DNA from 2 places in the Xylanibacter sp. genome. Region 2 is predicted to be linked to the other one. Evidence: riboswitches for the same ligand, from Rfam matches in the RefSeq annotation. Region 2 holds a riboswitch; the other holds the start of a gene.
What was found. Region 2 has a riboswitch for cobalamin ahead of ACZMIG_RS07170 (TonB-dependent receptor plug domain-containing protein). Riboswitches for the same ligand answer to the same signal wherever they lie in the genome.

Region 1 (5,418 bases), on a different contig from region 2:
TTCATTCAAAGGCGTATCCCAATAACAGAAATCTTCATTACTGCTCCATCGGCCATTACGATTCTGTTTTGAATAATGAGCAACGCGATTGGTAATGTTTAAAATATGCGCAAAAGTCATCTGAACCACACTGTCTGTGCTATAAGCAGGCACATTCGTTACGATGACACCACGTTTCCGTGCTGCTGCAATATCAACAATATTGACTCCTGTAGCCAATACTCCTATATATTTCAAATTAGGCAACTTAGCCATTATGGCATCAGACAACACAACTTTATTTGTCAACACGATATCAGCCTGCTCAGCACGCGACACTACATCATCAGGAGACGTTCTGTCATATACTGTCAAATCACCTAATTCTTTTATTCCGTTCCATGATAAATCACCTGGATTTACACTATATCCATCTAAAACAACAATCTTCATAGTTATATATTTTTGTTATTCTTTAAATCTGTTTCCCCAACACTTCAACATTCGTTGATACAACTTTTCCTCATTGGGCGAATGTTGCCCATGCCATATCCGCTCATTAACAAGTTCATCAGGCAAGAATTGTTGTTCAACAAAATGTTCCGGATAATCATGTGAATACTTATACCCGTCACTATATCCTAGATCAGCCATAAGTTTCGTAGGAGCATTACGCAAATGCAATGGCACCGGCAGATTACCAGTCCTGGCAACAACTTCAAGTGCATGATTAATACCGTTATATGCAGAATTGCTCTTGGGACTCGTCGCAAGATACACCGTTGCCTCGGCCAACGGAATTCTCCCCTCAGGCCATCCTATTTTATTTACAGCATCAAATGCAGCATTAGCAAGCAGCAGCGCATTAGGATTCGCCAAGCCAATATCCTCTGAAGCACTTATAACAAGTCTGCGAGCAATGAACTTAGGGTCCTCACCACCTTCAATCATACGTGCTAGCCAATACAACGCTGCATCAGGATCCGAACCTCTAATACTTTTTATAAACGCAGATATTATATCATAATGCATTTCTCCGTCCTTATCGTACGCAAGAGGATTTTGCTGCAAGCACCCTACTACAGTTTCATCTGTTATCTCAATTTTTTCACTATTGACAGAATCAACGACCAACTCTAAAATATTCAACAATTTACGGGCATCTCCCCCGCTATACCTTAGAATGGCATTAGTCTCTTTCAGTTCTATATTTTTTTTCTTCAGTTCAACATCTTCTCTTAAAGCGCGCTGCAAAAGTCCGAGCAAGTCTTCTTTTTCCAAGGGCTTCAACACATAAAGCTGACATCTTGAAAGCAATGGTCTGATAACTTCAAAAGAAGGATTTTCCGTGGTTGCGCCTATCAACGTAACTATACCTTTCTCAACCGCAGCCAACAAAGAATCTTGCTGACTCTTGCTAAAGCGGTGTATCTCATCAATAAACAATATAGGAGTAAAATTATTGAAGAAGCCAGCATTCTTGGCTTTATCAATAACATCCCTGACATCTTTCACACCACTTGTAACAGCACTCAATGTATAAAAGGGTACTTTTAGGTGATTTGCCACTATCAAGGCCAATGTCGTCTTTCCTACCCCAGGAGGCCCCCATAAGATAAAAGATGTCACTCTTCCGGCTTCCAACATATTACGGAGAACGGCATTCTTACCGACAAGATGTTTCTGTCCGATATAGTCGTCAAGAACCTTGGGTCTTAATCTCTCTGCTAAAGGCTTAACCATAAATGCAAAAGTAGAAAATATATGTCATTTATGCAAAAAATATCTATTAAAAACTTGCGAATAAAAGATAATATATTACTTTTGCAGCATTCATAGAAACTGAAAACGAGAATAAATAGTGAAAGTTACAATCCTCCAAACGGATATCAAGTGGGTGCAGCCTGATAGGAATCAGGTTGCAGCAGGTCAACTTATATCCAATAATCCTGGCTCTGATTTATACATATTGCCAGAAATGTGGGCGACAGGATTTATAACAGATCCGGCAAAATATTCTGCTGAAGTCAATTTTCAGAAATCACTTGAATGGATGAAAGAAACAGCACAATCCAACAGATGTGCAATATGTGGAAGTCTTTCTATCCTGACACATCAGTCACAGTACAGAAACAGATTATATTTTGTAATGCCTGACGGAGAATATTATTACTACGACAAGCACCATTTGTTTAAATACGGAGGAGAAGACGTATACTATACAGCAGGCGACAAAAGAGTAATTGCGAAATATAAAAATTTCCGTTTTTTATTACAGACCTGTTATGATTTAAGATTCCCTGCATGGATGAGATATAAAGAAGACTATGACGCTATAATTTTTGTGGCCAACTGGCCTCAAAACAGGCAGGACGCATGGAACATCCTATTAAGAGCAAGGGCCATTGAAAATCAATGTTATGTAATTGGATGTAACCGCACAGGGGAAGATGATAGATGTCAATATAACGGAAATAGTGCCATCATTGACCCCAAAGGCGCTTTACTAGCCCTGTCTGACGAAAAAGAACAGGCTATCACTGTTGAAATTGATTTAGACAAACTGAATCATTATCGTTCAAAGTTTCCTATACTGACAGATAGAGATATATTTTAAAAATAAAAAGAAATTAATTAAAAAGAAATATGAAAGATATTGATAAGAAGTCACTTACATTAAAAACCATCAACAAAAGTAACGTTTGGGATATTCAGGAGAATGATGTTTTCAGGATGTTGGAAGTTGCAGAAAAAGACTCCGATATAAGAGAAAACATCAAGCACTACATTGATATCATCAAAAGCGCATTTGAAGTTGAAGAAATAAAGATAGACCGCCCTGAAATAATCAAGAAGTATGAAGCCCGCGGTTTCCAGATTGGCACAATGCCTGTCGATGAAAGCCAGAAGGTCAAAATAGGAATAAAAAAACGTCCTATATTAAGGGTAACAGACCTTACATACGAGAACATCCGACATATTTCTGCAACAAAACTGCTTGAAGTTATCGATCGTAATTTTGGCGGAGGTTGGGATTCTTTGTCACAAAGCATTCAGGATATCATACAGAGCGGATTTGACATAAGTACAACAACTTTACCCAAAGACAGATTACATAAAGTTGGCGGAATGTACGAAAAGAAAGTTGCTGACGGATTTGAAGTATTGGAAATTTCAAAAGGTGCATGGATTGAAGCTATTTTTGCAAAACTTAAGCCCGAAACAGAAAAGCCCCGTCTTAAATTTGGAACAGACGACTCTCGCAAATACGATTCTGACGAAGATGACGACGAGGATCTGCCAGAGATTGATGAAAAGTATGACAATGACGATGATGATGACGCATTCGACGAAGATAAGCTGACAGAAGAAAGCTACAGAACAACAATCGAGGAAAATCCTGAAGACCTCGATCTTACAGCAGAAGATGTCGCAGATGATGACGAATACTAAAACACAAGCATACATTTAGCATCACAATTGTAAATATCATATAATAGCCATACCGTGCTTATCGCTGGTATGGCTATTTTTCGTACCACATCAATTTACCAAACATATATACGCACTTTCTATTAAAAGGAATGTATCATATCATCTTTTTAACTGTTTTATTATTAAAATTATAATTATTATCATTACCTTTGCACAATCAATCGGTTCATCATATGATGATTAAAAGGGAACAAGGTGAAAATCCCTGACAGTCCCGCTGCTGTAATTTGTCGTTTATGAAGCAAACAAAATAGCCACTGTGTATTATAGGGAAGGCGTTTGCTTTTATGACAATAAGTCAGAAGACCTGCCATTGAAACAGTTTATCCCACCAGCTTCGAGGAAAGCTGTTGATAAAACATTTCACACATGAAAAAAATAACGGCATTAGTTCTGGTATGCTCAGTTCCTTTTTGTGCTCAAGCGCAATCTGAAAAAAATGATACAATTGATAACACATATCAGTTGCAGGATGTTGTGGTCACAGAAAATAAAAAAAAGCACGAAGTTACCAGTACATCGCCATTATATGTAATCAACAACAAAAGCCTTAATACTGCAGGCATCACTGATATAGCTGATGCCCTTAACCGTATGCCCGGAATAACCATACGTGATTATGGTGGTGCCGGAGGTATGAAAACCGTTTCTGTCAGAAGTTTCGGCACTCAGCATACAGGCGTTAGCTATGACGGAATAATGCTTAGCGACTGCCAGAGCGGACAAATCGACCTGTCGCGCTATTCCTTAGAAAACATCGACAACATATCGCTTGTCATCGGCGATAATGACGACATTTTTATACCCGCAAAAAATGCCAGTTTACCGGCATCCATTAACATAAGGACAATAAAGTCTCCTACAGAAGACACTGCTCCTCATCTGACCACTCAGCTGAAAGTTGGTTCATTCGGATATATTAGTCCATTTATAAGATACGAGCAGAATTTTTCAAACAAATTTTCTTTCTCGGCAATTGGAGAATTCGTCTATGCAGAAAACGATTATCCTTTCACGCTACGCAATATTTCAGTCGTTACAAAAGAGCGCCGCACAAACAGTCGTATGAAATCAGGGCATGGTGAGACTAATTTTATATGGAACATTAATACCCGCAATGAATTAAGCGGCAAAATATATTATTATGATAACGACAGACAACTGCCCGGACAAGTCAGATATTACACAAATATAAGCAATGAAGAGCTCAGAGACCAGAACTTCTTTGCCCAAATCGGCTACCGCACATTTAACAGCAACAATCTATCTTTAAAAGTTAATGCAAAATATAACTGGGCAGCTTCAAAATATAAAGACGGTTCATATAGCGACGGCATAAAAGATGCTGATTATTGGCAAAGAGAAGCTTATACATCTGCAAGTCTCCTGTACACTCCATTTAAAGACTGGGCGTTCTGCTATTCTGCCGACTACAGCTATAACAACATGAACAGCAGCCTTTCAACAGATACACACCCATTTAGACATACCGTTCTTCAGGCAGCTACAGCTAAATATAAATCAGCAAGACTGTCTATCATCGGAAAGTTGCTGCTTTCACTATATTACAATGGTGCAGAATATGGAGAATCTGCACGCGACATGAGCAAACTCTCACCATCTCTGTCACTCTCATATAAAGTTTTTAAAAATAATGACTTTTATATTAGAGCATCATATAAAAATATATTCAGGGCACCAACATTCAATGAGTCATATTTCTATCATTACGGCAGCACAAATCTGCTTCCTGAAAGCACTGATCAATATAATATAGGATTCACATTATTACAAGATGTCACAAAAAAGACAAATATCAAAATAACATTAGACGGATATCTCAACCATGTTAAAGACAAAATAGTTGCCGTACCATACAATATGTTTATATGGACAAACATAAATGTCGGAAAGGTAAGAGTGTTGGGCTTAGACGCAACGGCT
Region 2 (5,418 bases):
CATATGGGCAGGTATGTCGCCCGTGCGCACGCTCCACTTGTGTTTTCCGTCTTTCGAATAGCAGTGAAGCACGCCGCTCGACACGTAGTTTTTGGCGTCGGTGATGTATATGTCGCCTGTGTCGGGGTGTATGCTGATACCATACGGAATGGTGATGTCGGCCTGCGTGCCGTCGGTTATGAACGAGTCGCTCACGCGCTTCATCGTCTCCGTGTTTATTATTCCGTAGGTTATGGTGTTCTGCTGGGTGTAGTTGTTCCACTCGGTGCTGTAGTAATAGAGCGAGTCGCCGCTGATGCAGAAGTTCGAGCAGGGAATGTTGAGCGTGTCGGTTACTTCCATCTCGTTGCGTCCGCTCTTCTTCTGGAGCACGTAGAGATTAGAACTTATGGTCTCATAGTCGCCTCGCGACGTAACCCAAAGCCGTCCGTGGCGGTCGGCCCTGATGCGGTGGAGGTTGATTCCGACGGGTATCTTCTGCATCTGCCTGAACCCTTCAAACTCTATCACCGACACAGTGTTGTCGTAGTTGGGCGCCATGTAGCCGCCGGAGTTGGCCACATAGAGGTATTCGCCAAGCACTTCGAGCTCTTCGGGCTGGTAGCCCACGGTGCATTTGTCCACCACCTTGAGCGTGAGCGTGTCCACCTTGTAAACCGCACCCTTAACAGCGTTAGGATTGTTGAGCTGAACGGGGCCGACATAGGAGCTGACGTAGGCGTGACCGCGGTAGAAGTTTACGTAGCGGCAGTTGGGTATGTCCACCTGAGATATGCGCACCCCGGTGCGTGCGTCGAGCACTTCCATCTTGTTGGAGCAGTTGACCACGACGTAGAGTTTTGAGCCGTAGACACGTATGTCGTTGCCGACGTCGCCAAGTTCCTTTATGACATGGGGATTGCGCTCGGCGTAGAGGTTGCGCACATAGTAGCCCTGCACGAAGTCGAGATAGTCGAGCGTGCACTTGTTGCTGCCCATGTTGCCCTCGTTGAGCAGGTACATGCCTACGACATCGCTGCCTTCGGGCACGGTTACGGGCAGTATGTCGTACTCCGTAGGCACCACGACCTCATCTTCGCGGCATGACGACAGAAGGACAGCCGAGAGCAGGAGGATATACAGAAAATGTATGTTGTGCATCATAATTCAAAACTTAGGGTAAGACGATAGTTGCGCTTGGGCATGGGATAATTGAGTATCACGTCGTAGTCCTGACTGAAGAGATTGTTCACTTCGAGCTGAACCTTGGCCGAATAGCGGCTCCAGCGGAAGCTGCGCGCAATGGAGATGTCGCTCGTGTACCACGGCTGCGTGTGGTTATACACGATGTTTTCCTGCTGATTGTAGCGCTCGCCGGTGTAGATGAAGCTGTAGTTAAGGCTCCATGAGCGCCATGTTGCCTGAACGATGGCCGAGCCACTGTGCCATGGTATGTAGGGTATCTGGTCGCGATAGTAGGTGTCGGCCGGACTAGTTACGTCGATTGCTTCCTGATAGGTGTACTGAAGTTTGCCGGTGATGTAGAGGTCGCGCAGCGGATTGAGCGTGAGCGAGCCGGTCAGGTCGATGCCGGTGATGCGCACACGGCCAAGATTGAGCATGGTCCAGCGGAACTGCGCGCCCTTGGGATAGGCCACAATCTTGTCGCGGACGAAGTTGCGGTAAGCATCGGCATGAAGGCTCCATTCGGTCAGGAAGCCGCGGCTGCGGCGACTGTCGTAGGCAAAACCGATGTTGTATTGGGTGGTGTATTCGGGCCGCAGCTGCGAGTTGCCCATGTCGGCATAATAAAGGTCGTTGAACGTCGGCATGCGGAAACTGCGCTTGGCAAAGGCGCGGATCGTAAAATCGGAGCTGCCGAAGGGCGCCCACGACAGGAAGAAGGCGGGAGTAAGCACGGTCTTGTCGCCTGCCGACTTGGCCAGACGGGTGCGGTCGTGAACGTAGTTGAGCACAAGGCTGCCCTGCATCTTGACGCGGCCGAGGGTAATGGCGGTGGCTGCCGAGAGGAAATGGTGCCAGCGGGTGGGATAAACGAAGCCGTACATGTCGGCATCCATCGTGTTCCACTGCACGTCGTAGGCAGCCGAAACGTCCCAGAAGTTGGTGATGTTATACAGGTGTGACGACGACAGATACAGCTCCTTCTGCCGGTAAACGTTGTCTATCATCATCACGGTGGTGTCCTTGTTGACGTATTTGGTGAGATAATAGGCATACTTTGCCATCAGACGGGTGTGATAACGGCTGCCGAAATCTTTCTGTATTGAGCCTTGCACGAAGGAGTTGTTGTCCCAGATGCGCTCGCCGCGGCGCCAAACATTGTTGACAATGGCCCCCGGCACGCCGCGCTCCGAGGTGTAGTTGTATGCCTTGAGCATCCACTCGCCGCCGCTGATGGTGCCGAAGAGCGCGCCCTCCATGCGCGTGGCGCGCACGTCGCCGTTCTGTCTTACGGCGGTGGTGTCGTACATTATCTCGTCGGTCATGACGGCCTTGCGGCGGTAGCGGAACTTATACTTGCCGCTGCTGCTGAGCCACTCGCCGCTGAACGACGCCGACACCTTGTCGGAAAGGCGCAGCTCTATGAGCAGGGCGGGGTTGACAAGGTCGAACGAACCTGTCTTCAGCGTGGCTTTGAGATGATAACTGGTGCTGTCGGCAAACACGGGGCGGCGCGTCCACATGTATATGGAGCCGGCCGAGTTGAAGTCTTTTGCTGACTGGAATATCTGACTCTTCTGTCCGTTGTAGAGCGATATGGCCTGCATGTTGTCGAGCGAGAACATGCCGAGGTCCACCTGTCCGTTCTGCGCGTTAGACAGCTGTATGCCGTCGTAGAACACTCCCACGTGGTTGGTGCCCATGCTTCTTATGTTGACGGTCTTGATGCCGCCCACTCCGCCGTAATCTTTCAGCTGCACGCCGGCAAAGAACCTGAGCGCGTCGGCCACACTCAGGCTGTTGAGCCGCTGCAGTTCTTCGCCCTTAAGCTGCTGCGACGGAATGACACTGCGCTGGCTGTTGCCCAGCACTACCACTTCGTTAAGTCTCTGCACACTGTCGAGACGGCTCACATGCTTTTGCGCATAGCCCGTAAAGACAGCCATGCACAAGAACATAATGGCTAATCTTTGTTTCATAAAAAATTAAGAATGCTCTCCTGAAGCCTAATCCACGAGGCTGCGGAAGGTTATTAAAAACAGCAAGGCAGGTCTTCTGACTTACCGCCCGGATGCGAACGCCTTCCCGAAAAAATGTCAGTGGCTTCATTGTTCGCACCCCGATATAAGGGCGGATTACAGCAGCGGGTCTGTCCGGGATTCTCACCCGGTTCCCTTTTAATCGCCATACGGCGAACCGTTGCGTGGGCAAAGTTAAGTGTTTTTATATTAACGGCACCATGTTTTTACATAAATGTTTTAAATTTAACATATCGGCATATAAACAGCGAGTTGACAGACATGACGGCACAGTACATCGGCACAAGGCACAAGAACCACTGCCGGAACATGGACCAAGACACAGGGACAGAAAGGCGGAAAGCAACAGAACTAAAGGTCTGCTGACGCCAAAGAAAAGGCATGGCGAAAGCAGCATGAATGTAAAAGGCCACGTTTTGCGATGTAAAAGGTATCCTTTTAGGCTGCAAAAGATGGTCTTTCAGGAGCTAAAAGACCACCTTTTGCAACATACTGAATATCAATACATTACAAAGGCGTATAAAAAGCGGTCTGCCTTACCGCAAAAACCCCACGCACATTAACCTTAAACGGATTGCCCAGACATTGTTTATCTGTGATGCATTCCTCCCCCGGAAACATCTATGCGACAAAGACTGACACAGGCGTGTGTAACGGCGAACGAAAACAACAAAGTATTTTGATTTGGATTTGCCTTAAAATCCTTATCTTTGCATGACAACAAACATGAAATAAGCTATTTATGCATAAAAAGGCAATATATATAATGATGCTGGTTGCGGTGCTGCTTGCGTCATGCAGTTCACCCGGAAGGAAGGCGCTGGAGCTAAGCGACAATATGCTGAAGACAGCACCGGAGAGGGCATTGGCCATACTGGACTCTATAGAAAATGCCGGCGGACTGAACAGGGAAGAGCAGCTGCACCTGGTATGGAACCGGGCTATGGCCCATCAGATAATGGGGATGTCTCTGGCTGAGGACGAACAGCTGCCGGAGGCCATCATGCACTATCGCGAAGAGGCCGACAAGCAAACAGACAGCTATCTTCTGGAGGCATCGTACCTGAACTGGAAAGGCAAGAGGGCTGAAGCCATAAACGTCCTAAACAAAGGGATTGGCAAGATTAAGGATTCAACAAAACGGGTTAAGCTGATGGCCGAACAGGCAAGGCTGCTTGAGCTTCAGCGGGAATACAGCAAGGCTGCCGAGGTGATGAAAAGGGCGCTGGAACTTAATCCGACGAAACGTGACAAAGCAATATTGAACTATAAGATAGGACTGAACCTTTCGTTAGCGGGAGACCCTCGGTCGGAACACTTTTACAGCCAAAGCGTAAGGATGGCCACGGAGAACGGCGACACGGCCATGGCGTGTGAGTTTCTGCGCAACTATGCCGACTATCTGGCAAACAACGGAAAGTATCGCCAATCTAACAACGTTTACCGCGAGATAAGCCGAATGATGCCGCAGATGGCAGGCCTGTCGGCCATTCAGATGGCCATGGCAGGAAACTATATCAATCTGCACATGCCTGACTCTGCACGCATCTGCGACGAAAAGGCCATAGAGAGCGAAGCGAGACTTGAGGCAAAAGGCTTTGACGACATTTCGCGCAGAATGGTGATAGAACTGGAGCGCTGCCTGTTAGACTACGGGGACGGAAAGCCCGTATCTTATGTTGGCTTATCCAGGTATTGCGACTCGATAACTGCCGACATGCATGCCAAGGAGAGCACCCTGGCAAGACGGCAGGAAGCGAAGGAGCGCCTGCAGTGGGCAAACCATGAGCTGAGACTTGACAGACAGCGTATGGGATGGATGCTGGCGGCAGCCGTACTGTTGTTTCTGCTGGGCGTGGCTGGCGGATGGATATATTACAGAAACCGACTAAGCCGGCTGGCAGAAGCCGAAAACAGCATAGACACGCTGAAAAGGATGCTGAAAGAGACGCAGACTCCGGCGGAAGAAACACCTGAAGAAAAGCAGCAGAAGAGTGAAGACGACGCCTTCTTCAAGAAAATACTTTTGCAGCAACTTGGAATAATACGCATGGTGGCAAGCACCCCGACCAACCATAATCAGGCTCTTCTGAAACGCATAGCCGGCATCAGTGAGGGCAAGATTCTGACAGACAGCCTGCTTGTGTGGCCTGATCTTTATCTTGTAATTGACCGTCTTTATGACAACTTCCACAACAGGCTTACGGAACGATAC

Region 1: another riboswitch for cobalamin. It lies ahead of ACZMIG_RS03470 (TonB-dependent receptor plug domain-containing protein); the one in region 2 lies ahead of ACZMIG_RS07170 (TonB-dependent receptor plug domain-containing protein).

Annotation. Positions count from the first base shown of each region.
Region 1 is NZ_DBLZAX010000002.1:346,226-351,643, reverse strand. It holds gene ACZMIG_RS03490 (D-2-hydroxyacid dehydrogenase) at 1-432, opposite strand, end outside; gene ACZMIG_RS03485 (replication-associated recombination protein A) at 448-1,722, opposite strand; gene ACZMIG_RS03480 (nitrilase-related carbon-nitrogen hydrolase) at 1,841-2,596, shown strand; gene ACZMIG_RS03475 (hypothetical protein) at 2,626-3,432, shown strand; cobalamin riboswitch at 3,619-3,803, shown strand; gene ACZMIG_RS03470 (TonB-dependent receptor plug domain-containing protein) at 3,844-5,418, shown strand, end outside.
Region 2 is NZ_DBLZAX010000007.1:91,962-97,379, forward strand. It holds gene ACZMIG_RS07165 (YncE family protein) at 1-1,140, opposite strand, end outside; gene ACZMIG_RS07170 (TonB-dependent receptor plug domain-containing protein) at 1,140-3,143, opposite strand; cobalamin riboswitch at 3,193-3,381, opposite strand; gene ACZMIG_RS07175 (hypothetical protein) at 3,970-5,418, shown strand, end outside.